DNA from 2 places in the Streptomyces sp. NPDC050548 genome. Region 1 is predicted to be linked to the other one. Evidence: riboswitches for the same ligand, from Rfam matches in the RefSeq annotation. Region 1 holds a riboswitch; the other holds the start of a gene.

Region 1 (15,541 bases):
GACGAGCCAGTACAACCCGGCGACCGTGCACGCCCGCAACCAGATCGCGGAAGGCGCCTTCGGGCGGATCTTCTACGCCGAGGGCGACTACGTCCACGACATGGATCTGGGGTTCTACGAGGCGTACCAGTACAGCGGCGGCGACAACTGGAAGGCCACCGCCAGCTATCCGCCGCTGCTCTACCCGACGCACTCGGTGGGCGGGGTGCTCGGCGCCTGGCAGACGCACGCGGTGAGCGTGTCCGCGATCGGGGTGGTGGACGAGCGCGGGGACGGGGTCTTCGACCGGGAGGTCAGCCAGTTCGGCAACGACTTCTCCAACGCGACCGCGCTGTTCGAGGTGGCGGGCGGCGGTTCGTTCCGCACGAACGAGTTCCGGCGCGTGGGGTATCCCTCGCAGATCCGGGAGTCGCGTTTCCGGTTCTTCGGCACGGACGCGAGCATGGAGCAGCTCGCCACCGTGGCCTTCTGGCAGGACAAGAAGGGGGTGAAGGACATCAGTGAGCTGCTGGAACCCAAGCCCACCATGTCTCCTGACGATCCGTCACTCCAGCACATCGCGCCGGACCTCCGGGCCGCCTTCACCTCCGGCTCGGCGCCCGTGCACGACCGGTCGCGGCTGCCGCGGGAGTTCGACAACCTGCACAACGGCCATGAGGGCAGCCACCACTTCCTGGCGGACGACTTCGTGACCGCGGTCAACTCCCGCACCCTGCCGTCCGTGAACGCGTGGGTCGCGGCCCGCTACACCCTGCCGGGCATCGTCGCGCACGACTCGGCACGGCAGGGCGGAGCGAGGCTGGAGATCCCGGACTTCGGGGACGCACCCGAGTAACGGCGTTGGTACGCAGGCCGGGTGACTGACCGTCAGGTACCCGGCTTGCGGCCGTAGACGAAGACGTCGTCGCCGTTCTTCAGGAGCGACCAGTACTTCTTGGCGGTGGTCGGAGTCATGTTGACGCAGCCGTGCGAGCCCGGCGGGTTCCACATGCTGAGGCTGACCGAGTGGAAGGCCTGGCCACCGTCGAAGAACTGGCTGTAGGGCATGGGGACGTTGTAGATGTTCGAGACATGGTCGATGTCCCGCCAGTAGATCTTCTTCAGACCGGTGCGGGTCTCGTAGCCGTTGCGGCCGGTGCGCACCGGGACCGGGCCGTAGACGAGCCTGCTGCCGTCCTGGATCCAGCTGATCTGGAGCGTGAGGTTGACGCAGGCGATACGGCCCTTGTTGGTCGGGCACTTGCCGGCCGCGTTGGGCTTGTTGCCCACGGCCTTCTGCTTGTTCATCAGGTCCATCACACCCCAGGTGACGGAGCCCGCGTAGCCGATGTTCGGCGTGATGCCGTGCTTGGTCTGAAAGGCCCGGATGGCCTTGCAGTCGGCGGCGGACTGCTTGCCGTCGACCGGCCGGCCGAGGAACTTCTCCACCTGCTTCTGGTACGGCCCCGCCTGCGTCGTACAGCTCGCCGCCGCCTGCGCCGGGCCGCTGCCCAAAGCGAGCGTGAGCGGCGCCACCAGCCCGGTGATCCCGAGCACTATGGCGCCTCGTCTGCGTATGTCCCCCATGACTTGCCCTTTCCCTTGCCCCGGTACTGCGATCTCAGCCAACTAGACAGGTGCGCAAGGGTAGGGGTTGTAGCGCGGGTCACGCTGCGACGAAACGGTGACATTCCTCGCCATCCAGATGCCCCGGCGGCAGCCTGCGGCCGTACGCGACCAGGAGCAGGTCCTGTGCCCGGCCGCGCAGGGGCGTCCCGGTGCCGAAGGACCAGTCGAGGTCGTCGGCGCAGAGTCGTACGCCGTCGATATCGGTGCCGAAGAGGCGGAACGCCCTGGGGTCGACCGCGTTCAGGACGATACGCAGGCGGTCCTCGGGGACACTGCGGTCCAGGCCGAGCGCGACCGTGATGTCCAGGCCGTGGACGACGTCGTGGCCGAGAGCCGCCGCGATGCCGCCGACGGGCGGTTTCCAGGGGTGGTGGGCGTGCTCGCGGAGGAAACCGGCGAGTTCCCGGTCGGAGTGACCGGCCGCGTCCCGGCGGGCCAGCCGGTCGGTCGTGCGGTGCAGACTGCCGCCCGCCTTGGCCAGCTCCCACAGCACTCTGCCGGTCGGATACCGGAACCCCATCGACAGATGCGCCACGACCTCCCGCACCCGCCATCCCGCGCACAGACTCGGCGCCTCCCACTGCGCGGGCGTCAGGGTTTCCAACAGGTCGGCCAGTTCCCGGCGTTCGGCCGCGATGGCCGTGGTGATGTCGTTCGTCGTGGTCCCCATGTGTCCAGGCTCCCGGCACCCGATCCATAAGTCCAAGAGCGGGTCCGTCTCGCAACTAGCATTGCCGGTTATGGAGTTGAGGCAGCTGCGGTACTTCGTGACGGTCGTCGAGGAGGCCAACTTCACCCGGGCCGCCGAGCGGCTGCATCTCTCGCAGCCCGGGGTGAGCGCGCAGATCCGGCAGCTGGAAAGGGAGTTGGGCCAGCCCCTGCTGGACCGGTCGGGGCGGACGGTGCGGCCGACGGAGGTCGGCGCGGCCGTACTGCCGTACGCGCGGGCCGCTCTCGCGGCCGTCGAGGGGGTGCGGCAGACGGCGGCGGAGTTCGTCGGGCTGTTGCGCGGGCGGGTGGCGATCGGGCTGGTTCCTGGAGCCCTCGGCCATCGCATGGACGTGCCCGCGCTGCTCGCCGACTTCCACGACGCGCATCCCCAGGTGGAGATCACCCTCACCGAGGACACCTCGGACCGGATGCTCACCGCGCTGCGCCACGGGGAGCTGGACATCGCCGTCGCGGGCCTGCCGGACCCCGAGCCGGTGCCCGGCCTCGCGCACCGGATCGTCATCGACGAACCCCTGGTCGCGGCGGTCGCGCCGGGTCATCCGCTGCTCGACGAACACCGCGGCCGTACGTCCGTCCCGCCGACCGCGCTGCGCGGGCACCGGTTGATCAGTCTGCCCCGGGGGACGGGGGTGCGCGGGGTGCTGGACCGGCTGTGCGCGGAGGCGGGTTTCCGGCCCCGTGTGACCTGCGAGGCGGCGGCGCCGGACGCGCTGATGCGGCTCGCGGAACGGGGGCTCGGGGTGGCCGTGGTCCCCTACCCGCAGAGCGCCTCCGGGACGACGGCATCGCGGGCGCTGCGGATGCTCCGGATCGACGATGCCCGGGCACGGGGTCGGGTCGCGGTGGTCTGGCGTACGGACGGCCCGACAGGCCCCGCCGCGCGGGCGTTTCTCGCCGCCTTGCGGGAGAGGTTGCCCGGAGGGGAGTAGTACGGACTATCGGTCCAGTTTCCCCGAAGTGGACCGATACCCGGCCCGCCCCCTCGCCCTACGCTGCCGCCCATGCACAGCACCCTCGCCGACGACCTTGCCCGGCTCCCCGAACTCCTCCAGTCCGCCCGTGACTTCGCCGCCCGTGAGCTGGCCGGTGTGGCCGAGCGGCCGGTCGTGCACCCCGGGAAGGCGCCCGATCGGGACCCGCTGCCGGTCGACGGGACCGGTGCCGAGGGTGCGCTCGCGCGGTTCGCCGAGCGGTGGGCGCCCGGTTTCTCGGGGTCGGCGGGGCCGCGCTACCTCGGGTTCGTGACGGGCGGTGCGACGCCCGCGTCGGTCGCCGGGGACTGGCTGACCAGCGCGTACGACCAGAACGTGTCCGGCGCGGCCGGCTCCTGGGCGGCGGCGCTTGAACGCGAGACGGTCGGCTGGCTGCGCGAGCTGTTCGGACTGGGCGAGGCACACTCCGGGGCCTTCGTGACCGGCGCGACCGTGTCCAACACGGTGGGGCTGGCCGTCGCCCGCGAGTGGCTGGGTGAGAGGAAGGGCGTGAATGTGTCCCGGGACGGCGTCTCCGCGCTCGGCCCGGTGGACGTGCTCTCCGGCAGCCCGCACTCCAGCGTCGGCAAGGCGCTGTCCGTGCTGGGCATCGGCCGGGACCGGCTGCGGCAGGTGCCCGTGCTCGCCGGAAACCGTGAGGCCGTGGACGTGGCCCAACTCGACGCCGCGCTGGCCGAGTTGGAAGGCCGTCCGGCGATCGTCGTGGCCAACGCCGGCACCGTGAACACCGTCGACTTCGACGACCTGCGCGCCATCGCGGCCCTCAAGGAACGGCACGACTTCTGGCTCCACGTGGACGCCGCGTTCGGCGGTTTCGCCGCGCTCTCCCCCGCCCACGCCCACCTCGTCGACGGACTCGACGCGGCGGACTCGGTCTGCGTGGACCTGCACAAGTGGCTCAACGTGCCCTACGACGCGGCCGTCCAGTTCACCCGCCGCCGCGACCTGCAGACCCGCGTGTTCCACAACGCCTCCCCGTACCTCGGCCCGCCGACCGGCGACCCGGACTTCCTCCACCTCACCCCCGAGAACTCCCGCCGGCTGCGCGCCCTCCCGGCCTGGTTCTCCCTCCTGGCCTACGGCCGCGCCGGGCACCGCGAGATCGTCGAACGCAACGTCGCCCTCGCCCACCGCCTAGGCGAGGGCATCGCCGCGCTCCCGGGCCTACGGCTGTCGGCACCGGTCCGGCTGAACGTCGTCTGTTTCACCCTCGCCGACAACCCGACACAGGAGCGGGTGGCCGCGCTCGCGGAGGCCGTCGCCGCGACCGGCGAGGCGTTCCTGACCCCGACGGTGTACGACGGGACGCCCGCGCTGCGCGCCGCGTTCAGCAACTGGCGTACGTCCGAGGCAGATACGGACCGGGTGCTGGCGGCGCTTGCCTCACTGCCGAGCTGAAATGGCCTTCCGGAAGCCGGTGTTGACCGCGGTGAGACCGCCGTCGACATGCAGTGCCGTGCCGGTGATCCAGGAGGCGTCGCGCGAGGCGAGGAACGCGACGGCCGCCGCGATGTCCTCCGGCTCGCCGACCCGGCCGAGCGGATACAGCCCGCGTACCGCGTCCAGATCCTCCTCCCGCCCCTCCCACGCGGAGGTGCGCACGGTGCCCGGCACCACCAGGTTGACCCGCACGCCCCGCTCGGCCGCGTGTCCGGCGAGGGTGCGGGTCAGGGAGGCGAGTCCGGCCTTGGCGGCGCTGTAGGCGTGGTTGCCGAAGTCCTGAATCCCGTTCACGGAACCGATGTTGACGACGGCTCCGCGTCCGGAGGCGGCCAGGTGCGGGAGTGCGGCACGGCAGCAGCGGTACGGCCCGGTGAGCGTGATGTCGATGTCGCGGGCCCACTCGTCGTCCGGTTCGTCCTCGAAGAGCGGGTGGTCGGGGGTGCAGTGGGCCGCGCAGTTGACCAGGACGTCGAGCGCCCCGAACGTCGCCACCGCATGGGCGACAGCGCGCTCCACCGCCTCCCGGTCCCCCACGTCGCAGCCGAACGCCTCGGCCCCGAGCCCGAGTTCACGCAGTCCCGCCGCCGTCTTCTCCGCCTCGGCCGGATCGCCGTCGGTCACCAGCACCCGCGCCCCCTCCTCGGCGAGCCGCCGCGCGACGGCCGCGCCGATGCCGCGGGCCGCACCGGTGACCAGAACTCCGTACCCCTCGAAGCGTCTTGAGTCAGTCATGGTCCCGAACGTACTGCCGTGACGATCAACTCGGCAGATACCGTGCGGACATGAACGCGTTCATACAGCAACTGCCCGCGCTGATCGGTGTGGTGATCGGGGCGCTCGGTTCGTATCTGGCGGTGGTGCGGGGCGACCGGGTCCGGTTCCGGCACGAGCAGGCGGCGCGTTGGGAGGAGCGGCGGCTCGCCGTGTACACCGAGTACGCCCGGACACTGAAGGCATCCGTGACCCTGAACTACCGTGTCGCGTCCCACTTCGGCAACGACCCGCACCCGCATCCGCTGGCTCCCGAGGAGGCGACACCACTCATGGCGGAGGCCGCCGTGGCCAGGGACCCGTCCGGGGAAGCGCTGATCCTGCTGGGGAGCCCGCTGGTGGTGGAGCGGGCTCGGGTATGGGTCGTGGCGGTGATGGAGATGGAGCGGTTCCTGCGCGAAGAGACGCACGATCCGGTCGCCTGGCAGGGCCTGTTGGCCCGGCAGCGGGCCGGTCGTGAGGGCTACAACGCGGCCGTACGGGACGACCTGGCGCTACCGCCGGGCCACTCGGCGCACTGGCCGGTGACCCGGGCGTGACTCACCGATACCCGGTCACATCAGCCGGCTTCCCCAAGTCCTGCACCTCCACCAGATACCGCCACGCGTCCGGCCGACTCCCGTCGAGGTCCGTGAAGCCGTACACCGGGGCGAGCCCGCCGCTGGACAGTGACTGCCCGTTCCAGCGGGCGACTTGGGGATCGGTCGCGAGGGCGGTGACGGCGCGGCCGACGTAGCGCGGGGTTTCCGAGATGGCGAAGTGGGGGACGCGGTCGAGGGCGTCGCGCCAGTTCTCCTCGCGGACGCCGAACTGGTCGAGCATGATCTCCGAGCGCAGCCAGCCCGGGGTGAGCGCCACGGCGGTGGCACCGCGCGGGCCGAGTTCGTGGCCGAGGGCGAAGGCCATGCGCAGGACGGACGACTTGGCGAGGTCGTAGAAGAAGGAGACGCGGTAGGTGTCGCGGTTGTACTCGGCGGTGCCGTCCGTGACTTCGACGACCAGGCCGCCGGGGCGGCGCAGCAGCAGGGGCAGGGCGTGGTGGCTGGTGATCGCGTGTGTCTCGACCGCCAGCCTGAGGAGCCGGAGCCCTTTGTCGAGGTCGTGTTCCCAGACGGGGGTGTCCCAGGCGAAGAGGTGCTCGCCGCCCCAGATGTCGTTGACGAGGAGGTCGAGGCGGCCCTGTTCGTCGTCGATACGGTCGACGAGGGCCCGTACGGCCGTGGGTTCGAGGTGGTCTGTGGGTACGGCGACGCCCCGGCCGCCGGCGGCGGTGACGAGGTCGGCGGTGTACTCGATCGTCTCGGGCCGGTCGTACTCGGAGCGGCGGGCGCGGGTGGTGCGGCCGGTCACGTAGACGGTGGCGCCGGCGGCGCCCAGCTCCACGGCGATCCCGCGTCCCGCCCCGCGTGTCGCCCCCGCGACCAGCGCGACCTTGCCTTCCAGTGGGCCCGGCATGTGCGACCTCCCGTGCTCGTTCGACATGTCTCCTGTCGATCGTGCACGGGAAGCCGGACATCTTCTGTCGGGATTGTGTCCGGGGCGTCAGTGGCCCCGCGCGATCCACTCCTCCAGGTGAGTGGCCTCGGCCCCTACGGTCGTCGAGTCGCCGTGTCCCGTGAGCACCTTCGTCTCCGGCGGGAGGGTCAGGAGGCGGTCGCGGATGGAGTCGATGATGGTCGGGAAGTGGGAGTACGACCGCCCCGTGGCGCCCGGGCCGCCGTGGAAGAGGGTGTCTCCGGTGAAGACGGTGCCGAGTCCGGCGTCGTAGAGGCAGACCGCGCCGGGCGCGTGACCGGGCGTGTGCAGGACCTTCAGGTCGGCGCCCGCGGCCTCGATCACCTGGCCGTCGGCGAGGTGGGCGTCGGGGTCGCGGTCGGGGTGGGTCTGCTTCCACAGGGGCAGGTCGTCGGGGTGTAGCCAGATCGTGGCGCCGGTGCGGTCCGCGAGGGCGGGGGCGGCGTCGATGTGGTCGTTGTGGGCGTGGGTGCAGATGATGGCGGTCAGTCTGCGGTCGCCGATCGCCGCGAGGATGGCGTCGGCGTCATGGGCGGCGTCGATGACGACGACCTCGTGGTCGTCGCCGACGATCCAGACGTTGTTGTCGACGTCCCAGGTGCCGCCGTCGAGCGTGAACTGCCCGGAGGTGACGAGGTGTTCGATGCGCGCGGTCATCAGAGCACCACCACCGAGCGCAGCACGTCGCCGCCGTGCATCCGCTCGAACGCCTTCTCCACCTCGTCGAGTTGGACCGTCTCGGTGACGAACGCGCCGAGATCCAGGCGGCCTTGCTGGTGCAGGTCGACCAGCATCGGGAAGTCGCGGGAGGGCAGACAGTCGCCGTACCAGGACGACTTGAGGGAACCGCCGCGCCCGAAGACGTCCAGGAGCGGGAGTTCGAGCTTCATCTCGGGCGTGGGGACGCCGACGAGGACGACCGTGCCGGCGAGATCACGGCCGTAGAACGCCTGCTTGTACGTCTCGGGGCGGCCGACCGCCTCGATGACGACGTCGGCGCCGAAGCCGCCGGTCAGTTCGCGGATCGCCTCGACGGCGTCGGACGTCTTGGAGTTGACCGTGTGGGTGGCGCCCATCGTGAGGGCCTTCTCCAGCTTGCGGTCGTCGATGTCGACGGCGATGATCCGTGCCGCGCCCGCGAGCCGGGCCCCGGCGATCGCCGCGTCGCCGACCCCGCCGCAGCCGATGACGGCGACGGTGTCACCGCGCCCGACGTTCCCGGTGTTGATCGCCGCGCCGATGCCGGCCATGACCCCGCAGCCGAGGAGACCGGCGACGGCCGGGGAGACGGTCGGGTCGACCTTGGTGCACTGGCCCGCCGCGACCAGCGTCTTGTCGGCGAAGGCGCCGATGCCGAGGGCCGGGGAGAGTTCCTGGCCTGTCGAGGCGAGGGTCATCTTCTGCTTGGCGTTGTGGGTGTTGAAGCAGTACTGCGGCCGGCCGCGCAGACAGGCCCGGCAATTCCCGCACACCGCACGCCAGTTGAGGATCACGAAGTCACCCGGGGCGACATCGGTGACGCCCTCGCCGACCGACTCCACGATCCCCGCTGCCTCGTGCCCCAGCAGGAAGGGGAAGTCGTCGCTGATGCCGCCCTGCTTGTAGTGCAGGTCGGTGTGACAGACCCCGCAGGCCTGTACCTTCACCACGGCCTCACCGGGTCCGGGGTCGGGTACGACGATCGTCTCGACCCGGACCGGTTCGTTCTTTCCCGGCGCGATCACGCCGCGCACTTCCTGCGCCATGGTCCTGAACCCTTTCGTCGATCGTTGTCCCTGCCTGAGACCCTACGCGTGACTGATCGGTAAGGGCACGACGGAGGCTCGACACCGTCGGCGGCGGCCGACGTAGCCTGAACGCTCCCAACGCATCCCAAGGAGCAACGTGAGCATTGCAGGGACTGAGAGCAGACCCCCGGCCTGGCGGCTTCTCCTCGACTACGTACGGCCGCATCGCTGGGCCCTGTTAGCGGGCGCGCTGCTCTCGCTGGTCACCGGGGGGACCGGGCTGCTGCTGCCGCTGGTGGCGCGAGGCCTCATCGACGACCTCTCGCACCACCGGACGATCACCGGGGCGTTGCTCGCGATGTCGGCGCTGGTGGTCGCCAACGCGGCGCTGGGCGCGCTGGGTTCGTATGTTCTGCGGCGCACCGCCGAGTCGGTGGTGCTCGGCGCGCGGCGCTCCCTGTCGTCGTATCTGCTGCGGCTGCGGATCAGCGCGGTGGACCGCAGTGAGCCCGGCGATCTGATGGCCCGCATCACCTCGGACACCACCCTGCTGCGCGAGGTCACCACCGACTCGCTGGTCGGCCTCGGCACCGGCGGCCTCACCCTGGTCGCAACTGTCGTGATGATGGGCCTGGTTGACTCTGTCCTGCTGGGCGTCACCCTCGCCGTGATCGTGGGCGCGGGCACTGTCCTCAGTGTGATCGTGCCGCGCGTCAGGCGGGCCAGCCGGCAGGCGCAGAACGCAGTCGGTGTGATGGGCGCGTCGCTGGAGCGGATCCTCGGCGCGCTGCGCACCGTGAAGGCGTCCGGCGCGGAGTATCGCGAGGAGCGCACCCTGCACGCGGCGGCCGAGGAGTCGTGGCGGCAGAGCGTGCGCGCCGCCAAGTGGACGGCGGCGGCGGGCAACACGGCCGGTCTGTCGATGCAGATCGCGTTCATCACCGTCCTCGCGGTGGGCGGGGCACGGGTGGCGACGGGCGCGATCGACATCGGCACCCTGGTCGCGTTCCTCCTCTACATCTTCTATCTGATGCAGCCGATCCAGCAGGTCGTCAGCGCGATCATGCAGTACCAGACGGGCGCCGCGGCCCTCTCCCGCATCCAGGAAGCACTCCAGCTCCCCGCCGAACCCCCGTCCCCGCCCGCCGAGTTGCCCTCCCCCGGCGCCGAACCCGCGGCCCTCGCCTTCGACGACGTCCGCTTCCGCTACGCCGACGACCTGCCCTACGTCCACCACGGCGTGACGTTCGAGATACCGGCCCAGGGCATGACGGCGTTCGTCGGCCCGTCCGGCGCCGGCAAGACCACCGTGTTCTCCCTCATCGAGCGCTTCTACGATCCCGAGTCCGGCGCCATCACCCTCGACGGCCGGGACCTCGCGGACTGGGAGCTGTCGGGGCTCCGCTCCGCCATCGGCTATGTGGAGCAGGACGCGCCGGTCCTGTCGGGCTCCCTGCGCGACAACCTGCTGCTCGGCAACCCGGACGCGGACGAGGACGCCGTCACCCGCGTGCTGAAGACGACCCGCCTCGACGGCCTGGTCGCCCGGCTCCCGAAGGGCGTCGACACCCTGGTCGGCCACCGCGGCACCCGCCTCTCCGGCGGCGAACGCCAGCGTGTCGCGATCGCCCGCGCCCTACTGCGCCACCCGCGCCTGCTGCTCCTGGACGAGGCGACCTCGCAGCTCGACGCGGTCAACGAGGCGGCCCTGCGCGACACCGTCGCCGATGTGGCCCGTACGACGACGGTCCTGGTCGTCGCGCACCGGCTGTCCACGGTGACGATGGCGGACCGGATCGTCGTCATGGACGCGGGCCGGGTCCGCGCGGTGGGTACGCACCGGGACCTGGTGAGCGCCGATCCGCTGTACGCGGAGCTGGCGGCGACGCAGTTCCTGGCCACGACGGGCTGACCCGCGGCACGACTGAGGGCCGCCCGTTCCCGGACGGCCCTCAGGGTCTGGGTACTGCGCGGTCCGGCTACTCGACGGCGGGGAGGAGGCCCGTGACCGGCGCGGCCATGTCGGTGACCTGGTGCAGCTGCTGGAGGTCGTTGAGGTGGTTCAGCGCCTTCATCTGGTCGGCGACCTTCGGGATCTGCGCCTGGTGCTCGGCGGGGATCTCGCTCACCGCGAGCGAGTCCAGCAGGGCGACCGGGCTGACCTTGCCGTCCTTGAAGGCGGGCGCTTCGGCGGCGTTCGCCATCGGCGCGACGAGGCCGGTGACCCCGACGGCGAGACCAACGGCGGCGGCAATACGTCGTGTTGAGATCATGCTTGCAGCAACGCGGACGGCAGCCGCACGGTCACGGGCGCCGGACGCCGCTCACCCGTCAGGAGGAGTGCGCCTCTGCGTTTGCCGACCCCGGCGTGGCGGAGGAGTCTCGTAGGAGAGGCCCGCTCGGCTCGCTCCTGTTCGGGCCGCGGCCCTCCGAGGAGGTCATCATGGGCACCGCGGCACGCCCCGGCTTCGACACCGAAGCCCTGCGCCGGGGCATCGAAGATCACACAGCGGCGACACTTCTGTCGCTCTACGCCGACGACGCGGAGATCCACGTCGTCGACCACCAGACCCAACCCAGCAACCCCAAGGTCCTGCACGGCCGGGACGAGATCGGCGCCATGCTCGCCGACGTCTACAGCCGCGACATGACGCACAAACTGGAGGAGTGCGTCGTACAGGGCGACCGAGTCGCCTACAGCGAGTCCTGTCAGTACGCCGACGGAACCCGGGTCCTGGCCGAGTCGATGCTCGTGCTGAACGACGGCAAGATCGCCCGGCAGACCATGATCCAGGCATGGGACGGCTAGCGAGGATGGTGCCGAAGGTCCGGGTCACCACCCGGCTGACCTGGACCTTCTCGGCGAGTACAGTGCCCGTCCGCTCCGCTGCGAGGCGACGGCGCGCACCGGTTTCCGCGGCCGGAATGCGCGCGTCCGCCGCGCTGCTGGGTTCGGTGCTGCGGGCGGCCCGGTCCTCTCACCGCAAGAGCGGTTAGGCTGTTCGTGGGTCGTGACTGGCGCTGAGGTGGAGCACCACCGTGGAGCGGCCCACGCGGAGTGAATGCCGTGCGCCTGGGCGATCGGTCAACCAGCTCAGGAGTGGATCATGTCCCAGGCACGGCTCATGGACGGCACGGCGCTCGCCCGGCGCATCGTCGAGGACACCGCGAAGCAGGCCGCCGACCTCACGGAACGCACCGGTACGGCGCCCTGTCTGGCGACGGTGCTTGTGGGCGCGGACCCGGCCTCCGTCACCTACGTGCGGATGAAGCAGAACCGCAGCCGCAAGGCCGGCATCGAGTCCCGGCACGTCGAACTCCCCGCCACCACGACCACCGCCGAACTGGTCGCCACCCTCACCGCGCTCTCCGCCGACCCGACCGTGCACGGCATCCTGCTCCAGCACCCGATGGGCGAACACATCGACGAGCGGGCCGCGTTCGAGGCGATCGCGCCGGAGAAGGACGTCGACGGCGTGACCTTCGCGTCCTTCGCGGCGATGAGCTTCGGGCTGCCGGGCTTCGTGTCCTGCACGCCCGGCGGCATCATGCGGCTGCTCGACGAGTACGACGTCGACCCGTCCGGCAAGCGCGCCGTCGTCGTGGGCCGCAGCGCGATCCTCGGCAAGCCGGCCGGCATGCTGCTCCTGGCCCGCGACGCGACGGTCACCTACTGCCACTCCCGCACCCGCGACCTGTCGGCGGCGGTCCGCGAGGCCGACATCGTGGTCGCCGCCGTGGGCCGCCCCCGGCTGATCCGCGGCGAGGACATCAAGCCGGGCGCGGTCGTGCTGGACGCGGGCTACAACGCGGGCAACGTCGGTGACGTCGACTTCGACTCCGCCGCCGAGCGCGCCTCGCTGATCACGCCGGTGCCGGGCGGCGTCGGCCCGATGACCATCGCCACGCTCCTGGAACAGACCGTGACGGCCGCGGCCCGGCAGCTCGGCGTGTGATCAGCGCGTCCACGCGCTGTACTCCATGACGTCCCCGGCCTTGACGCCGTACTCGGGCTGGTCCTTCGTGAAGGTGCTCTCCATCCCGAGGACGGCGCCGGTGGCCGGATCCATGATCAGCATCAGACGGCTGCCCGACCGCCGATACACATAGGCCTCCCCGCGCCGCCCGAGCCGGTCGGTCACCTCCCCCACCGGCCGCAGCCCCTCCGCCCCCGCGAGCAGCCGCGCCAACACGGCCGACTCACGAGCCCCGAGCGTCCAGTGGTCCAGCAACTCCCCCACGGCGGAAAGGAGTTCGGGAGTGGTCAACGGCGTCTTGCTGTACGCCGTCTCCTGGAGGTACGCCCGCAGTCCCGCCACGTCGTGCGGGGGCCGGGCCTCGGGCGGGACATCGCTCCAACTCGGCGGATACGTCGTCTCCTTGAGGACATGCCCGCCCTCGACGAGACGTTCGGTGTGACTGTCGTCCGCGTTCCAGCGCACGATGCGTTCCTCGGGGATGGTGACCGGCGGTCTGTCGTCGGACATACCGAGGCTCCACGACTGCACGTGAGTTCCCTTGCGCAGAACGGGAGTTCCGTCGACCGCGACCGCCGCGGCGAGAGCGGCGAGCTGTTTCAGGGACACGGGCGTGGAGTGCGCCTGCACGACCAGGGGACGGGGCGCCGCCACGGCGGGAGTACTGCTCGGCCCGCCCAGCGACAGCGTGAACACGGATGCCACTACGGCGACTCCGGCCACGAGACTCCAGAGCAGCCGACGACGGCGTTCATGCAGCAGCCGGTTGAGCCGACGCGAGGCGTGGTGGTCGAGCGGTCCGTCGCCGTAGAGGGAGCCTTCGGCCGTGAACGGGTTGGCGCTGCGCAGTAGTTCAAGTTCATCGACCATGGCGTCGATCCTCCGGTCCAGCTGTATCGCCCCAAAGGGGCGCGGGGAACTGCGCGACCAGCCACGACGGCGCCGCAGGGAATTTGATCATCGTCCCGTCCCTCCCAGCACCACGAGCCGATCAATCTCCGCTCTCAACCGTCGCCGAGCCCGATGCAATCGCATGGCCGCAGCCCGCACACCGCACCCCAGGACAACGGCGACCTCCTCCACACCCAGCTCCTCCCACGCCGTCAACCGCAATACCTCCTGGTCGGCGGCCGACAACCGCGCGAGCGCCTCGTGCACCCACCCACCGGGCGCCTCCGCATCGGGCCCCGCCGCGACCTGCCGCCCGTGCGCGCTCTCGTCATTGCCCAGCCGGTCGACGAGCCTGCGACGGCGCCCATACCCCCGTACCGCGTTGGCCAGGCAGTTGCGGGCAACGCCGTACAACCACGGCAGCGGAGCCGGAGGCAGATCCGCACGGCGGCGCCAGGCGACGGTGAAGACCTCCGCCACCACTTCCTCCACCTCACCGTTCCGCCCGTCCAGTCGCCGGGCAACGTAGCGGCTGACCGCCCAGTAGTGCTCGCGATAGGCAGCGGCGAAGATCTCGTCGTTGCTCATGTTCCGTTCGTGTCCGGCACCCGGGCGATCGTCACACCCGTTTTCGTGATTCTCGTCGCGCCCGCCGAGTGTGACGTGCGGGCGGGGCGCGGACACAGGCGGGGCGTGAGAGACCTCAAGAGCATCAAGTGGCTGACGACCACGGACCACAAGACGATCGGCACGCTGTATCTGGTCACGTCGTTCGCGTTCTTCCTGATCGGCGGCGTCATGGCGCTGCTGATGCGCGCCGAACTCGCCAGACCCGGGCTACAGATCATGTCCAGCGAGCAGTTCAACCAGGCGTTCACGATGCACGGCACGATCATGCTGCTGATGTTCGCGACGCCGCTGTTCGCGGGCTTCACGAACTGGATCATGCCGCTGCAGATCGGCGCCCCGGATGTCGCCTTCCCCCGCCTCAACATGTTCGCCTACTGGCTCTACCTGTTCGGCTCGACCATCGCGGTGGGCGGCTTCCTCACCCCGCAGGGTGCGGCCGACTTCGGCTGGTTCGCCTACTCCCCGCTGTCGGACGCGGTCCGTTCGCCGGGCATCGGCGCCGACATGTGGATCATGGGTCTGGCGTTCTCCGGCTTCGGCACGATCCTCGGCGCGGTCAACTTCATCACCACCATCATCTGCATGCGCGCACCGGGCATGACGATGTTCCGCATGCCGATCTTCGTGTGGAACGTGCTGCTGACCGCCGTCCTGGTCCTGCTGGCCTTCCCGGTTCTCGCCGCCGCGCTCTTCGCGCTGGAGGCGGACCGAAAATTCGGGGCACATGTCTTCGACGCCGCAAACGGCGGTGCGTTGCTGTGGCAGCACCTCTTCTGGTTCTTCGGCCATCCAGAGGTGTACATCATCGCCCTGCCGTTCTTCGGCATCATCTCCGAGGTCATCCCGGTCTTCTCCCGCAAGCCGATGTTCGGCTACATGGGCCTGGTCGCGGCCACGATCTCCATCGCCGGCCTCTCCGTGACCGTGTGGGCCCACCACATGTACGTCACCGGCGGAGTCCTCCTCCCGTTCTTCTCCTTCATGACGTTCCTCATCGCCGTGCCAACGGGCGTGAAGTTCTTCAACTGGATCGGAACGATGTGGAAGGGGTCCCTGTCCTTCGAGACCCCGATGCTCTGGGCCACCGGCTTCCTCATCACCTTCGTGTTCGGCGGCCTGACGGGCGTGATGCTCGCGTCCCCGCCCCTCGACTTCTCGACCTCGGACTCATACTTCGTCGTCGCGCACTTCCACTACGTGGTCTTCGGCACCGTGGTCTTCGCGATGTTCTCCGGCTTCCACTTCTGGTGGCCGA
Region 2 (15,541 bases), on a different contig from region 1:
CCACAGCCATCGAACTGGGCCTGCGCCGGGGCTCGGAGACGGTGTGGGTGCCGGGGACCCTGCGCGTGGTGACCTCGGTGCTGCGGCACCTGCCGCGGGGACTGTTCAGACGACTGGCCGTCTGACGACCGTCCTCAGTGGCTGGGGATCGTTCCACGATCCGTGTGGGCCGCCTGGGGTGGTACGACGGCGCCGCCGAAGGTGAACTCGCGGAGCTTGCGCCAGACGTCGTCGGCGCCCTGCTCGTAGAGCGCGAAGCCGGTGCAGGACCACTCGGCGCAGTAGTCGGCGAGGGCAGCGAAGGCGCGGTCCATCGACTCGTCGTCGATGCCGTGCGCCACGGTGACGTGCGGGTGGTACGGGAAGTGCAGCTCGCGCGCCACCGGCCCGGAGGAGGCACGGATCTGCTTCTGCAGCCAGGTGCAGGCGGCGCCGCCCTCGACCACCTGGACATAGACGACCGGGGACAGCGGCCGGAAGGTGCCGGTGCCGGACAGCCGCATCGGGAAGGGGCGCCCGGCGGCGGCCACCGAGACGAGATGGTCCTCGACCTCGGACAGCCGCGAGGCGTCCACCTCGGTGGGCGGCAACAGCGTGACGTGCGTGGGGATGCCGTGCGCAGCGGCGTCGCCGAAGCCCGCGCGCCGCTCCTGGAGCAGGCTGCCGTGAGGCTCCGGGACCGGGATCGACACACCGATCGTTACGGTCCCCACGTCGTCTCCTGTCGTCCTGATCGGTGTCCTGTTGGTGAGCGCGGGCAGCCACGTGTGCGGCGGCCCGGCTATCGACTGTACGGCCACACCTGAGTTGTGGGCAGGCGCAACCGTAGTGATGTGCAGCGCTCTGTCCAGTGGTACTTCGGTGCGGTCGTACGCCTCAGTGCTTCGCGGGCAGGAAGCCCACCCGGTCGTACGCCTGCGCGAGGGTCTCGGCCGCGACGGCCCGCGCCTTCTCCGCGCCCTTGGCCAGGATCGCGTCGAGCGTCTCCGGGTCGTCCAGATACTGCTGGGTGCGCTCCCGGAACGGCGTCACGAACTCGACCATGACCTCGGCGAGATCGGTCTTGAGCGCGCCGTACATCTTGCCCTCGTACTCCTTCTCCAGCTCGGCGATCGACTTGCCCGTGAGGGTCGACTGGATGGTGAGGAGGTTGGAGACACCCGGCTTGTTCTCGGCGTCGTAGCGGATCACGGTCTCCGTGTCGGTGACCGCGCTCTTGACCTTCTTCGCGGTCGCCTTCGGGTCGTCGAGGAGGTTGATCAGGCCCTTCGGGGTGGACGCCGACTTGCTCATCTTGATCGACGGGTCCTGAAGGTCGTAGATCTTCGCCGTCTCCTTGAGGATGTACGGCTTCGGGATCGTGAAGGTCTCGCCGAAGCGGCCATTGAAGCGCTCGGCGAGGTCGCGGGTCAGCTCGACGTGCTGGCGCTGGTCCTCGCCGACCGGGACCTCGTTCGCCTGGTAGAGCAGGATGTCGGCGACCTGGAGGATCGGGTACGTGAACAGGCCGACGGACGCGCGGTCCGAGCCCTGCTTGGCGGACTTGTCCTTGAACTGGGTCATGCGGGCGGCCTCGCCGAAGCCGGTCAGGCAGTTCATGACCCAGGCGAGCTGGGCGTGCTCGGGGACATGGCTCTGGACGAAGAGCGTGCACCGGTCCGGGTCCAGGCCGGCGGCCAGCAGCTGGGCCGTGGCCAGCCGGGTGTTGGCGCGCAGGTCCGCCGGGTCCTGCGGGACCGTGATCGCGTGCAGGTCCACGACCATGTAGAACGCGTCGTGGGACTCCTGGAGGGCCACCCACTGGCGCACGGCGCCGAGGTAGTTGCCGAGGTGGAACGAGCCTGCGGTGGGCTGGATTCCGGAGAGCACGCGAGGACTGTCAGAGGCCATGTTCACCATTCTCTCAGGTCCCGGGACCCGGTCGGGAACCGGCCGGAACCGGGTGGGAGCGGGGTCGGAACGCGGTCGGAACGCGGTCGGAACGGATGCGGCAGGGGTGGGAACCGATCCGCCTCCGGCGGTGTACCAGATATGTGAAGACGCGGGAGGGGGGCCGCATCGTCGATGAGGTCGCGGTGATCGCACGCGTACGCGCCGGAGAGCCGGAGGCGTACGCGGAGCTGGTGCGGGCCCACACGGGCATCGCGCTCAGGGCGGCCGCGGCACTCGGGGCGGGTGCGGACGCGGAGGACGTGGTGCAGCAGGCCTTCGTCAAGGCGTACTGCGCGCTGGGCAGGTTCCGGGAGGGCTCGGCGTTCAAGCCGTGGCTGTTGTCGATCGTCGCCAACGAGACGAGGAACACGGTGCGTACGGCGGCACGCCAGCGCACGCTCGCCGGCCGGGAGGCAGCGTTCGCGGAGGCCGAGCCGCTGATACCGGAATCGGCGGATCCGGCGGTCGCGACGCTGGAGACGGAGCGCCGCGCGGCCCTGTTGTCCGCCCTGGAGCAGCTGAGCGAGGAGCACCGCCTGGTCGTGACCTACCGCTATCTCCTGGAGATGGACGAGCCGGAGACGGCCCAGGCCCTGGGCTGGCCGCGCGGGACGGTGAAGTCCCGGCTGAGCCGCGCGCTGAGGAAACTCGGGCGACTGCTGCCGGACTTCCGGCCCCGGGAAGGGGGTGATGAGTGTGAGTGACGGACGGGAGTCCTACGACGGCGAGGGTGCCGGCGCCGCGTCCAGGCTGCCGGAGGAGTTGCGGGCGCTGGGGCGTTCGCTGGACGCGCGGAGCGGTGGTGAGGGCGGGGCGGCCGGGGCCGAGTCGATGGTCGAGCGGGTGCTGGCGCAGATACTGGCCGAGCAGATCCCGGTCCCCGTCCAGGAGGCCGGGCCGAGCGGGGTCCGGGCGCGGCTGCGCGCTGTGCGGCAGTGGGCGCGGCTGCGCCGGCGCGCGCTGACGGCGGCCCTGTGCGGTCTGCTGACGGTGCTCGTGCTCACGCCTCCGGTGCGGGCGGCGGTCTTCGACTGGTTCGGCTTCGGCGGGGTCGAGGTGCGGTACGACCCGTCCGCGGTGCCCTCGGCCGGTGCCGTGGTGCCCGGGTGCGGCCGGTCGGTGACCTTGGCGCAGGCCCGTCGGCGGGCCGGGTTCGAGCCGCTGGTGCCGGACGCGCTGGGCGCTCCGGACGCGGTGACGGTGACCGGCGAACCGCGTGGGCGCTTTCTGGTCAGCCTGTGCTGGCGGGAGAGCGGGCACACGGTCCGGATCGACGAGTATCCGGCGCGGCTGGACATCGGCTTCGCCAAGACGGTGAGCCAACCGCCGGAATGGCTGTCGCTGGAGGCGACCGTCTCGCCGGACGGCATACGGGACCCGGCGCTGTGGTTCGCACGACCGCATCTGCTGAGTTTCTGGCTGGTGGACGCGGACGGGGACCGCTATACGCGGGCGGAGCGGACGGCCGGCCCGACACTGCTGTGGACGCACGCGGTCGCCGGAGTTCCCGGTGGTGATCTGACGTTCCGTCTGGAAGGGGTGGCGTCGAAGCGACGGGCTGTGGAGATCGCCAAGTCGCTCGACCGGCACGAGCCGGACGAATAGGGCGGGTGAAGTGGGAACCCCGGCGGGTCGGGCGGTGTACCAGAAGTGACAGGCGGCTCGCGGGCGGGCCGTACGGGGATCGGCCGGTTGGGGGGTTCGGATGTCCGGAGGCGGAAGTGCGGTCAGGACAAGCTGGAGTGCGGTCAGGATTCGTGAACTGGCCGCTCTGGGCGGGGCGTTGGCGATGACGTCGGCTCTGATGGTGTGGGGTGCGTCGGAGGCGGCGGCGGGCGGGCCGACCAGTGTGCTCGTCACCTCGCCGGCCAGCGGACAAGCCGCGGCGCTGTACTACTCGGACGAACAGTACGGAAAGCTCCAGCAGTTGCTCGGTCCGGAGGGCAAGGGCACCCGTGACAAGCCTCCCGAGGCCGATCTGGACCACTCCCGCCAGATCAATGTCACATGGCTGGCGCACGACATATCGCCGTGGCGGATCGACCGGGTCTTCCCGGTCGACTCCCGTCCACAGGCGGTGTGGATCCACACGGCGTCCGACGTGCCGGAGAACACGAATCTGATCGGCTACTGGCACCGCGCCGAGCACCCGGACCAACTGCGCGCCCTCTTGCGGAAGTTGGGAGTGACGGGCACGGGCACAGGATCCGGCGGTTATTCGGGCATCTTCCCGGCACCGTGGCAGCCGACCGAGTCCGCTCCGGCCGTCGCCGCACCCGACACCGACGCGGGGACCAGCACGGTGCGGGTCACCGTGAGGGACAAGGACGACGGCACCGACTGGTGGTGGGCGATACCGGGCGCGGCGGCCGGAGCGGTACTGACCCTCGTTCTGCGGCCGTTCGCCGCGCGGCTGCCGCTGAACCGGTGGCGGAAGGGGCGGGAGCCCGGGCCGAGGCAGGAGTTGCGGGACGTGTGAGGGGTGCGGGATGGGATTCGGAAGGTCGCTGGGCGCGTGTCTGTCCGGGGTGTCGGTGGTGATGGCTCTGGCAGGAGCGGCTCAGGTCCAGGCTGTCGGGATGGATCGGGTGCGGGTTCAGGATCCGCGCCGGGACATCCCGGATCTGGCGCTGGTCGTGGCGGGTGACACGGGCCGGACGGAGGCGTGGCACTCCGGGGAGCCGTCGTTCGCGCGCCTGTGGACGCTGTTGCAGCCGACGTACACGGGGACGGAGCGGGTGTCGCAGGAGTGGGAGGCGGGCCGGTATCCGGCGGTGCGGATCACCGTGATGTGGGGTCTGACCGGGGTCGGCGGCTGGCCTCGGACGAGTCGGGCTCCGGGTGGTGATGTGGCGGTGGAGCGGGAGGACCAGTTGTTCGTGGCCGCGGACGGCACACCGTGGGTGCGGACGGATCCGGCGCCGGAGGTGACGGACGACGACATCCGTTGGCATCGGGTGCCGCGTCCGGACTTCACACGGATGGAGCGGGCGGGGCTGCTGGGTACGGCAGCCGGGGAGGGGCCGGAATCCTCGGGGTCGGCCGGGCCCGCCTGGTGGGCGGCGGCGGGGGTGGCCGCCGGAGTCGGCGGCACGCTGCTGATACGCCGCGCGGCGGCCCGGCGTGAGGCCGGACCGCCGCGCGAGGAACCACGACAGGAACTCATCGATCTTTGAGAGTCGCCGATCTTTGACAACTCGACAGAGGACGTAGGCCGGCTGTCAGCCGAGGTCGATCTCCGGGTACAGGGGGAAGCCGGCCACCAGGTCCGTCGCCCTGCGGGAGATCTCGTCGGAGACCTTTGCGTCCAGGACGTGGGACGCCTTGCTCGGGGCTCCCGACTTCGTCGTGCCCGGCTCGGCGGTGGTGAGGACCCGGTCGATGAGGGAGGCGACCTCGTCCATCTCCGCCGTGCCCAGGCCACGGGTCGTCAGCGCGGGGGTGCCGATGCGGATGCCCGAGGTGTACCAGGCGCCGTTGGGGTCGGCGGGGATCGCGTTGCGGTTGGTGACGATGCCGGAGTCCAGGAGGGCCGTCTCGGCCTGGCGGCCGGTGAGGCCGTACGACGTCTCCACGTCGATCAGGTTCAGGTGGTTGTCCGTGCCGCCCGTGACCAAGGTCGCGCCCCGGCGCATCAGGCCGTCCGCCAGCGCCCGGGAGTTGTCGACGATCCGCTGGGCGTAGTCCTGGAAGGAGGGCTGCCGGGCCTCGGCGAGGGCGACGGCCTTGGCCGCCATGACGTGCGGGAGCGGGCCGCCGAGGACCATCGGGCAGCCGCGGTCGACCTGGTCCTTGAGGGAGTCGTCGCACAGGACCATGCCACCGCGCGGGCCGCGCAGCGACTTGTGGGTGGTGGTGGTGACGATCTGGGCGTGCGGGACCGGGTCGAAGTCGCCGGTCAGGACCTTGCCCGCGACCAGGCCGGCGAAGTGCGCCATGTCGACCATGAGGGTCGCGCCGACCTCGTCGGCGATCTCCCGCATGATGCGGAAGTTCACCAGACGGGGGTAGGCGGAGTAACCGGCCACGATGATCAGCGGCTTGAAGTCGCGGGCCGACGCGCGCAGGGCCTCGTAGTCGATGAGGCCGGTCGCCGGGTCGGTGCCGTAGGAGCGCTGGTCGAACATCTTGCCGGAGATGTTGGGGCGGAAGCCGTGGGTGAGGTGGCCGCCGGCGTCCAGGGACATGCCCAGCATGCGCTGGTTGCCGAAGGCCTGGCGCAGCTCGGCCCAGTCGGCGTCGGAGAGGTCGTTGACCTGGCGGACGCCCGCCTTCGCCAGGGCCGGGACCTCGACGCGGTCGGCGAGGACCGACCAGAAGGCGACCAGGTTGGCGTCGATGCCGGAGTGCGGCTGGACGTAGGCGTGCCGGGCGCCGAAGAGTTCGCGCGCGTGCTCGGCGGCGAGGGACTCCACAGTGTCGACGTTGCGGCAGCCGGCGTAGAAGCGGCGGCCGATGGTGCCCTCGGCGTACTTGTCGCTGAACCAGTTGCCCATCGCGAGCAGTGTGGCCGGGGAGGCGTAGTTCTCGGAGGCGATCAGCTTGAGCATCTCGCGCTGGTCGGCGACTTCCTGGCCGATGGCGTCGGCGACGCGCGGCTCGACGGCACGGATCACGTCGAGGGCGGCGCGATAGGCCGTGGACTCGTTCGAAAGGGGCGCGGAATTGTCGGGCATGGGGACCTCCGGACGTGGCGTTCGGCGTTCACGGTACGGCCCAGGCGCACGGCACACATTGCAGCTCGGGCCGCTCCCCGATGGTCGGTCCCATCCCAGCGCGCCAGTCACGGCCCGCCGGTCAGCCTACCGGGCGGGCCGGACGGGGCGGCTCGTGCGTCCAGCATCTGGAGTTCGGTGAGAGTCCCTACGCGGGGGTCCTTGGCGATCTCCCCTCCCCTAGAGTCCCTTTGTGCTCTTTGGAATGGTGTGCGCGCTCGGCGCGGCGATCTGCTTCGGTACGGCGACGGTCCTGCAGGCGGTCGCCACGCGGGAGGCGACGACGGGTGGGGGCGGGGACGCGGCGCTGCTGCTGCGGGCGCTGCGGCAGTGGCGGTACATGGCGGGGCTCGCGCTGGACGGGCTGGGGTTCGTGTTCCAGATCGCGGCGCTGCGGTCGCTGCCCATCTACGCGGTCGGGGCGGCCCTGGCGTCGAGCCTCGCGGTGACGGCGGTGGTGGCCGCGCGGCTGCTGAAGGTCCGGCTCAGCGGGGTGGAGTGGGCGGCCGTCGGTGTGGTGTGCGCGGGGCTCGCGATGCTCGGGCTGGCGTCCGGGGCGGAGGGGGACCGGGCCGGTTCCATGGCGCTGAAGTGGGCGATGGTGGGGACGGCCGGTGCGGTGCTGCTGCTCGGGCTGGTCGGTGGGCGACTGCCGGAGCGGGGGCGGGCGTTGACGCTCGGCCTGGGCGCCGGGTTCGGGTTCGGGGTCGTCGAGGTGGCGGTCCGGCTGATCGACTCGCTCTCGCCGTCGGCACTGGTCGCCAATCCGGCGACGTACGCGCTGCTGGTGGGCGGGGGCGCGGCATTCCTGTTGCTGACGACGGCGTTGCAGCGGGGGTCGGTGACCACGGCCACGGCGGGGTTGGTGATCGGGGAGACGCTCGGGCCGGCGGCGGTGGGGGTGGTGTGGCTCGGGGACCGTACGCGGGAGGGGCTGGAGTGGCTGGCGGTGTTGGGGTTTCTGGTGGCGGTGGTGGGCGCGTTGGCGTTGGCGCGGTTCGGTGAGGCACCGGCCTCGGCCTCCGACGGCGAGGCGGTTGATCGTGCGGATGAGTCGGTGTGACCGTCCCTTAGGGCTGGGCCCCTCACGGCAGCACCCTGCACAGCGCCTCCACCGCTCCCGCCCACGCGTGGTCCGACGGGGTGCCGTAGCCCACCACCAGGGCGTCCAGGGGGGCGGCCTGGGCCTGGTCGTGGCGGTAGGAGGAGAGGGGGTGGAGCGCGAGGCCCTGCCAGGCGGCGGCCTGGACCACGGACTGTTCGGTGCCGGGTGGGAGGCTGAGGACGGCGTGGAAGCCGGCCGCGATGCCGGTGACATGGACGTCGGGGGCTTGCTGGGCGAGGGCCTCGACGAGGTTGTCGCGGCGGCGGCGGTAGCGCAGGCGGGCGGCGCGGACGTGGCGGTCGTGGGCGCCGGAGGTGATGAACTCGGCGAGGGTCAGCTGGTCCAGGACCCCGCAGGTGTCGACGGCGCCCTTCGCCTTCGACACCTCCTCCGCGAGTGACGGGGGCAGGATCAGCCAGGCCAGGCGGAGGCCGGGGGCGAGGGACTTGCTGGCGGTGCCGAGGTAGACGACGTGGTCGGGGTCGAGGCCCTGGAGGGCGCCGATCGGCTGGCGGTCGTAGCGGAACTCGCCGTCGTAGTCGTCCTCCAGGACCAGGCCGCCGGTGCGCCGGGCCCAGTCGACGACGGCGGAGCGGCGCTCGTGGCGGAGCGGGACGCCCATGGGGAACTGGTGGGCGGGGGTGACCAGGACGGCCGGCTCGTCCGTCAACTGCCCCGGGTCCGTGCCCCGTTCGTCGAAGGGGAGCGGGCGGGTGCGCAGACCGGCCCCGTCGAGGAGCTGCCAGTGCGCGGGCAGGCCGTAGGACTCCACCGCGATCGTGTGGGCGCCGCGGGCCCGTAGTGCCGCGCCGATCAGCCGCAGGCCGTTGGAGATGCCTGCGCTGATCACGATGTGCTCGGGGTCGGCGCGGACGCCGCGGGCTCGGGCGAGGTAGGCGGCGAGGGCGGTGCGCAGTTCGATGCGGCCGCGGGGGTCGCCGTAGCCGAGGGCCTGGTACGGGGCGGAGGTGAAGGCGCGGCGGGCGGCCTTGAGCCACTCGGTGCGGGGGAAGGAGGCGAGGTCGGGGGTGCCGGGGACGAGGTCGTAGACGGGGCGGGTGTGGAGGCGGCGGGGTGGGGTGGTGTCGGTGGGCGGGACGACCGCGCGGTCGGCGACGCGGGTGCCGGAGCCCTGGCGGGCGGTGAGCCAGCCCTCGGCGACCAGGTCGGCGTAGGCGTCGGCGACCGTGTTGCGGGCCACGCCCAGGTCGGCGGCGAGGGAGCGGGAGGAGGGCAGCCGGGTGCCGGGGGCGAGGCGGCCGGTGCGGACGGCGTCGCGCAGCGCGTCCGTCAGGCCTCGGCGGAGGCCGGTGCCGGTGCCCGTACCGGTGCTGGTGCCGGTCGGTTCGAGGTGGAGGTCGACGCCGAAAGTGGCCCATGATTTCGCCATGGAAATGGACCATACTCCTGGGCTGCCTGGCTTCTAGGGTCAAGACATGACCACAGCACAGCAGGCTCCTTACGCCCCCGAACACAGCCCCCGTCTCAACTGGGCCGAGCACGCCCCCGAGGTCTACAAGGCGATGGTCCGCCTCGACGCGGCGGCCCGTCGGGGGCTGGACCCGGCACTGCTTGAGCTGGTGAAGATCCGCGCCTCGCAGCTGAACCACTGCGCGTTCTGCCTCGACATGCACACCAAGGACGCGCTCGCGGCGGGCGAGAGTGTGGAGCGGATCATCCAGCTCGGGGCGTGGGAGGAGTCGCGGCACTTCTACACCGAGAAGGAGCTCGCGGCGATCGAGCTGACCGAGGCGATCACGGTCATCACGGACGGCTTTGTGCCGGACGAGGTGTACGACCGGGCCGCGGAGCAGTTCGAGGAGGCCGAGCTGACCCAGCTGATCGCCGCGATCACGGTGATCAACGCGTGGAACCGGTTCGGCGTGAGCACGCGGATGGTGCCGGGGCACTACAAGGTGGGACAGCACAAGTGACTGTGCGGACACGGCTGTTGGACGGCCGCCGGAACCGCGTGATGGTCAACCGCCGTGTCGAGCCCGGGGGTTGCCGGCCGTGAGCGGAGTCGAGGTGTTCCGGAGGCTGCACCGGGTGCGGCTTCCCGGGGATCCGCTGGTGCTCCCGGGGCCCTGGGACGCGGCCAGCGCGCGGGTGTTCGTGGACGCCGGGTTCCCGGCGCTCGCCACACCCAGTGCCGGGGTCGCCGCCTCGCTGGGGTATGAGGACGGGGCGACCCCGGCGGACGAGATGTTCGCGGCGGTCGCGCGGATCGCCCGGGCCGTGGACGTGCCGGTGTCGGCGGACGTCGAGGGCGGCTATGGACTCGCGCCGAAGGAGCTGGTGGAACGGCTTCTGGAGGCGGGGGCCGTGGGGTGCAACCTTGAGGACTCCAACGGGGGTGTCCTCAAGGACCCACGGCAGCACGCGGACTGGCTCGCCGAGGTGCGGGCGGTGGCGGCGGACGGGTTGTTCGTCAACGCACGCGTCGACACCTTCCTGCACGGCGACGGCAGTCCCGAACGGGCCATCGAGCGGGCCGCGTTGTATGTCGCCGCGGGTGCGGACTGCGTCTATCCGATCAGTGCTCCGACGGCCGTACTGCCGCTGCTGCGCTCCGGCATCCAGGGGCCGCTCAACGTGTTCGCGCGGCCGGACGGCGAGGGCCCCTCCCCCACCGAACTCGGTGAACTCGGGGCCACCCGCATCACGTTCGGGCCGGGGCTCCAGCGGTGGGCGGCACGCGCCCTCCAGGGAATGGCCGCCGAGCTGAAGCGCGGCGAGCCACAGGAGACGGTGAACCGACCGAGGCGGTGAACCGACTGGGGCAGTGACCTCAGCCCGCGAACCAGCGCACCGGCCTCGGCGCCAGGTTCTGGTAGACGTGCTTGGCCTCGCGGTACTCGGCGAGTCCGGCGGGGCCCAACTCCCGCCCCACACCGCTCTTTCCGAAGCCGCCCCACTCCGCCTGCGGGAGATAGGGGTGGAAGTCGTTGATCCAGACGGTGCCGTGCCGCAGCCGTCCGGCGACGCGGCGGGCGCGGCCCGCGTCGGCGGTCCAGACGGCGCCGGCGAGACCGAACTCGGTGTCGTTGGCGAGCGCGACCGCCTCGTCCTCGGTGCGGAAGGTCTCGACGGTGAGGACCGGTCCGAAGACCTCCTCGCGTACGACGGTCATCTCGCGGTGGCACTGGTCGAGGACGGTCGGCTCGTAGAAGTAGCCGGTGGCGGGGCGGGTCGCGGAGGGCTCGGGGCGCCTGCCGCCGGAGCGGAGCACCGCGCCCTCGGCGAGGGCACCGGCGACGTACGACTCGGTCTTCGCGCGCTGCTGCTCGGAGACGAGCGGGCCGCACTCGGCGCCGTCCTCGGTGCCCCGGCCGATACGGATCTTCGCGGCGCGGCGGGCGAGTTCGGCGACGAAGCGTTCCCGGACGGTCTCCTCGACGATGAGCCGCGCGCCCGCCGAACAGACCTGGCCGCTGTGGATGAAGGCCGCGTTGAGGGCCTGGTCGACGGCGGTGTCGAAGCCCTCCTCGGTGGCGCAGGCGTCGGCGAAGACGATGTTGGGGTTCTTGCCGCCGAGTTCGAGGGCGACCTTCTTGACGGTCACGGCAGCGGCCTGTGCCACCTTGGTGCCGCTGGCCAGGCCGCCGGTGAAGGAGACGAGGTCGACGTCGGGGTGCTCGGCGAGGCGGGCGCCGACCGAGCGGCCGGGTCCGGTGACGATGTTGGCGACACCGGCCGGGAGCCCGGCCTCGACGAGCAGGTCGATGAGGGCGATCGTCGTGAGCGGGGTGATCTCGCTGGGCTTGACGACGAAGGTGTTGCCGGCCGCGAGGGCGGGCGCGATCTTCCAACTCGCCTGGAGGAGCGGGTAGTTCCAGGGGGTGATCAGCGCGCAGACACCGACCGGCTCGTGCACGACGACGCTGTGGACGTCGGTGGTGCCCGCGTCGACGACCCGGCCGGGGGCCTCGGCGGCGACGAGGTCGGCGAAGTAGCGGAAGGCGTCGGCGACACAGTCGATGTCGATCCGGCCCTCCTCGACGGTCTTGCCCGCGTCCCGGCTCTCCAGCAGGCCGAGCCGTTCACGGTCGCGCACCAGCAGGTCGGCGACGCGGCGGAGCAGGGCGGCGCGCTCGGCGACGGGTGTGCGCGGCCAGGCGCCCTCACCGCCGTCGAAGGCGGCGCGGGCGGCGGCGACGGCTGTGTCGGTGTCCTTCTCGTCGCCCTCCGCGACCACGGCGAAGGGCAGCGCGTCCGCGGGGTCGATGATCTCGCGGGTGGCTCCGGAGAGGGCGTCCAGCCACTCCCCGCCCACGTGAATGGTCCTGCCCGCCTGCTGTTCCGTCGTGTCGGCCATGATCGGCAGTGCCTTCCGTTCCTGTTCAGCGCCCCGGCGTCACCCCACTGTCGCGCTCGGGGACCGCGAGCGCCTGCCCGGAACGTCCGAATGCATGCGCGATCCATGGCCGGAAGTGGGCCGGGTCACTGAACAAGGGCACAAAAGCCGCACCACCATGGACTCCGACAACTCCTTTGACTAAAGTCAAAGAAATATGGAGCCCATCATGGACAGCGCAACGGAATCGGCGTCGCCCGACGACATCGCCGCCTTCCGTCGCTTCAACCGCTACTTCACCCGCCGTATCGGCGCCCTCGACGACCACTACCTCGGCCAGGACCGCCCGCTCGGCGAGGCACGGCTGCTCTTCGAGATCGGTGACGGCGTCTCCCTGCGGGAGCTGCGCGGCCGACTCGCCCTGGACGCGGGCTACTTGAGCCGGATGGCGAAGTCCCTGGAGGCGCAGGGCCTGGTCCGGCTGACCGTGCCCGCGCACGACACCCGGCTGCGCCTGATCGAGCTGACCCCGGCCGGCCGTGTCGAGGTCAAGGAGCAGCACCGCCGCGCCGACGCGCTCGCCGCCGGTCTCCTCGGCACCCTCTCCGCACCCCAACGCGCGGAGCTGACCTGGGCGTTGGCCACCACCCGACGCCTCCTCCGGCTGGCCGGCATCACGATCACGCTGGTCGACGGCGCCGCCGAGGACGCCCGCGGCTGCCTCGACGCCTACGCCGCCGACATCGACGCCCGCTTCCCCGAGGGCTTCGACAAGACCGATCTCGTACGGCCGGAGGAGGTCACCGGGGAGGCGGGCGCGTTCTTCGTCGCGTACGAGGAAGGGCGGCCGATCGGCTGTGGGGCGCTGCGCACGCTGGAGCCCGGGGTCGGCGAGATCCGGCACGTCTGGGTGCACCCCGACGCCCGCCGCCTGGGCCTCGCCCGCCGCATCCTGGCCGCACTCGAACTCGCCGCCGTGGCACACGACTTCGCCGTCGTACGACTCGACACGCACGCGACGCTCACGGAGGCGCAGGCGATGTACCGGGCGTGCGGGTACGCGAAGATCCCGGCCTATGTGGACCATGTCTACGCGTCCCACTGGTTCGAGAAGCGGCTGTCCGGCGCCCGCTGACCCACCTCCCCCAGCAACTCCCGCACGCAGGCCCGCAACCACGCGTGCGCCGGGTCGGCGTCATGCCGTGGATGCCAGGCCAGCCCCAGCTTCAGGGCGGGGAGTCGCAGCGGTACGTCGAAGGTGACGAGGCCCAGCGTGGCGGCCAGCGGCACGGTCCAGTGGCTGATCAGACCGATCAGGTCGGTGTCGCGCAGCACGAACAGTGAGGCGGGGAAGGTGCCGACGGTGCCCACCACCCGGCGTTCCAGGCCGAGTTCGGCGAGCGCGGCGTCGACGGGACCGTGCAGCTTGCCGCGCCGCGAGACGATCAGGTGGTCGGCCTCGCCCGCGAACCGCTCGGGCGTCAACTCCCCCTCCAGCAGCGGGTGTCCGGCCCGGACGACGCCGACCATCCGGTCCTCGTGGAGGAGTTCGTGGTGCACCTCGGGTGCCGTCGCGTCCACGACACCGACCTCCAGGTCGGCGGTCCCCTGCCGCAGGACGGGCGCGTCGACATGGCTCTCGGCGAGGAAGCGGATCCGGATGCCCGGCGCCTCCGCGGCGGCCCGCGCGAACAGCCGGGCACCGTAGAGGGCGGCGAGCGCGTCGTGTCCGATGATCGTGAACGTCCGGCTGACGGCCCTGAGGTCGGTGTCCCACCCCGGTGCGAACAGTGCCCGTGCCCGCTCCACCACCGCGCTCACCTCCGCCCGTACCGCCAGCGCGTGCGGGGTGGGCACCATCCGCCGTCCGGCCCTGACCAGCACGGGATCGCCGAGCGCCTTGCGGATCCGGCCCAGGGTGCGGCTCATGGCGGGTTCGGAGAGATGCAGCCGCCGGGCGGCGCCCTGCACGCTCTGTTCCTCAAGCAGCACGTCCAACGCGACCAGCAGATTGAGGTCCAGGCTCCCCGGACCGCCGGAAGCCACGGATTGCGTCACACGCACTCACCCCTTGCAAAGGTTGCACTGGAAAGCAGTCCACGGCCGACCCTACGGTGACAGGGCACCCCACACCACACCCGGACTCCCTGGAGGAGCCGTGCCTTCCCACGCCCTGAAACGGTCCACCCTGCTGACCCTCTGCGCCTGCGTCCTGGTCGCGCAGAGCATGGTCGCCGCCATCAACCTCCTGATCCCGCAGCTGAGTTCGTCATCCCTGCACCCCTCGCACACCGAACTCCTGTGGACGGTCGACGCGTACGTCATCGTGTTCGCGGGACTCCTCATCCCGGCCGGCGCGCTCGGCGACCGGCACGGCCGCAAGGGCGCCCTGCTCGCCGGCCTCGCCCTGTTCGCGGCGGGCGCCGCCACCAGCGCGCTCGCCCAGAACCCGGCGACACTGATCGCGGGCCGCGGGCTGTCCGGCGCGGGCGCGGCGCTGATCACCCCGGCGACGATGTCGATCCTCGTCCACCTCTCCGCCCCGGAGAACCGGGCCCGCGCCATGGGCAGTTGGACGCTCGCACTCGGCCTCGGCGGTCTCGCCGGGAACCTCGGCGGCGGCCTGGTCGGTCAATTCCTGTCCTGGCGTGCCCTGTTCGGGGCGATGGTGCCGCTGGCCGCGCTGCTGGCCCTCGCGGTCTCCCTCACCACCCCCCGCACGGAACGCGCGGCGCACAGCAACCTCGACCCCACCGGCACGCTCCTCCTCACCACCGGCCTGGTCGCCGTCCTCTTCGGCATCATCGAGGGCCCGACCTACGGCTGGACCTCCCCGCGCATCATCACGGCCTTCACGGCAGGCGCCGTACTCGTCTCGGCCTTCACCCGCCACGCCCTGCGCTCCCGCACCCCACTCCTCGACCCGCGCGTCTTCACCTCCCCCACCCTCCGCGCGGCCACCCTCGGCACAGCCACCGGCTTCTTCGGCCTGTTCTCCCTCTTCTACGTCAACTCCCAGTACCTGCAAGGAATCAAGGGCTACGGCGCCGCCGTCACCGGTGTCGCGATCGTGCCGCTGACGATCGGCATGGCCCTCGTCCCGAAACTCGCCGTCCGCTGGTCGCACCGCCCGCGTCCCGTCATCGGCAGCGGTCTCGCCCTCATCGGCCTGGGCCTGCTCGGCGCGTCCACCGCCGACGCGGGCACGCCCTACTGGACGTACGCCTGCTGGCTGCTGGTGATCTCGGCGGGCACCGGGCTGTCGATGCCCGCGCTCACGGTCGGTGTCGTCACCTCGCTGCCGCCGCACCGGACAGGCCTCGGCTCCGGCCTGGGCACCTCGGCCCGCGAACTCGGCGCGGCCCTCGGCGTCGCGGTCACCGGCACGATCCTGGCCGCCCACCCGGACCTCGCCGACGGCATGGGCCCGGCGCTGCGCACGGTGGCCCTGATCGTCCTCGTGGCGACGGCAGTCGTGGTCCTCGGACACCG

Evidence for each region. Region 1 has a riboswitch for ZMP and ZTP ahead of ACIBJH_RS08225 (bifunctional 5,10-methylenetetrahydrofolate dehydrogenase/5,10-methenyltetrahydrofolate cyclohydrolase). Riboswitches for the same ligand answer to the same signal wherever they lie in the genome.
Region 2: it holds a riboswitch for ZMP and ZTP, as region 1 does, so the genes downstream of both, ACIBJH_RS02970 (glycine hydroxymethyltransferase) here and ACIBJH_RS08225 (bifunctional 5,10-methylenetetrahydrofolate dehydrogenase/5,10-methenyltetrahydrofolate cyclohydrolase) in region 1, are expected to answer to the same signal.

Annotation. Positions count from the first base shown of each region.
Region 1 is NZ_JBITGV010000002.1:519,952-535,492, reverse strand. Features, by position in the region: gene ACIBJH_RS08290 (Gfo/Idh/MocA family protein) at 1-835, shown strand, start outside; gene ACIBJH_RS08285 (L,D-transpeptidase family protein) at 868-1,566, opposite strand; gene ACIBJH_RS08280 (maleylpyruvate isomerase family mycothiol-dependent enzyme) at 1,646-2,278, opposite strand; gene ACIBJH_RS08275 (LysR family transcriptional regulator) at 2,349-3,269, shown strand; gene ACIBJH_RS08270 (pyridoxal phosphate-dependent decarboxylase family protein) at 3,342-4,730, shown strand; gene ACIBJH_RS08265 (SDR family NAD(P)-dependent oxidoreductase) at 4,716-5,507, opposite strand; gene ACIBJH_RS08260 (hypothetical protein) at 5,558-6,085, shown strand; gene ACIBJH_RS08255 (SDR family oxidoreductase) at 6,087-7,001, opposite strand; gene ACIBJH_RS08250 (MBL fold metallo-hydrolase) at 7,089-7,718, opposite strand; gene ACIBJH_RS08245 (S-(hydroxymethyl)mycothiol dehydrogenase) at 7,718-8,806, opposite strand; gene ACIBJH_RS08240 (ABC transporter ATP-binding protein) at 8,946-10,700, shown strand; gene ACIBJH_RS08235 (hypothetical protein) at 10,768-11,061, opposite strand; gene ACIBJH_RS08230 (nuclear transport factor 2 family protein) at 11,232-11,597, shown strand; ZMP/ZTP riboswitch at 11,790-11,874, shown strand; gene ACIBJH_RS08225 (bifunctional 5,10-methylenetetrahydrofolate dehydrogenase/5,10-methenyltetrahydrofolate cyclohydrolase) at 11,896-12,744, shown strand; gene ACIBJH_RS08220 (CU044_5270 family protein) at 12,745-13,635, opposite strand; gene ACIBJH_RS08215 (RNA polymerase sigma factor) at 13,723-14,244, opposite strand; gene ctaD (cytochrome c oxidase subunit I) at 14,350-15,541, shown strand, end outside.
Region 2 is NZ_JBITGV010000001.1:621,086-636,626, forward strand. Features, by position in the region: gene ACIBJH_RS02935 (decaprenylphospho-beta-D-erythro-pentofuranosid-2-ulose 2-reductase) at 1-125, shown strand, start outside; gene ACIBJH_RS02940 (2'-5' RNA ligase family protein) at 135-713, opposite strand; gene trpS (tryptophan--tRNA ligase) at 877-1,890, opposite strand; gene ACIBJH_RS02950 (RNA polymerase sigma factor) at 2,076-2,636, shown strand; gene ACIBJH_RS02955 (hypothetical protein) at 2,623-3,537, shown strand; gene ACIBJH_RS02960 (hypothetical protein) at 3,722-4,411, shown strand; gene ACIBJH_RS02965 (hypothetical protein) at 4,422-5,108, shown strand; gene ACIBJH_RS02970 (glycine hydroxymethyltransferase) at 5,154-6,608, opposite strand; ZMP/ZTP riboswitch at 6,640-6,729, opposite strand; gene ACIBJH_RS02975 (hypothetical protein) at 6,853-7,710, shown strand; gene ACIBJH_RS02980 (PLP-dependent aminotransferase family protein) at 7,733-9,142, opposite strand; gene ACIBJH_RS02985 (carboxymuconolactone decarboxylase family protein) at 9,189-9,686, shown strand; gene ACIBJH_RS02990 (isocitrate lyase/phosphoenolpyruvate mutase family protein) at 9,766-10,524, shown strand; gene ACIBJH_RS02995 (aldehyde dehydrogenase family protein) at 10,544-12,070, opposite strand; gene ACIBJH_RS03000 (GNAT family N-acetyltransferase) at 12,279-13,184, shown strand; gene ACIBJH_RS03005 (LysR family transcriptional regulator) at 13,139-14,113, opposite strand; gene ACIBJH_RS03010 (MFS transporter) at 14,208-15,541, shown strand, end outside.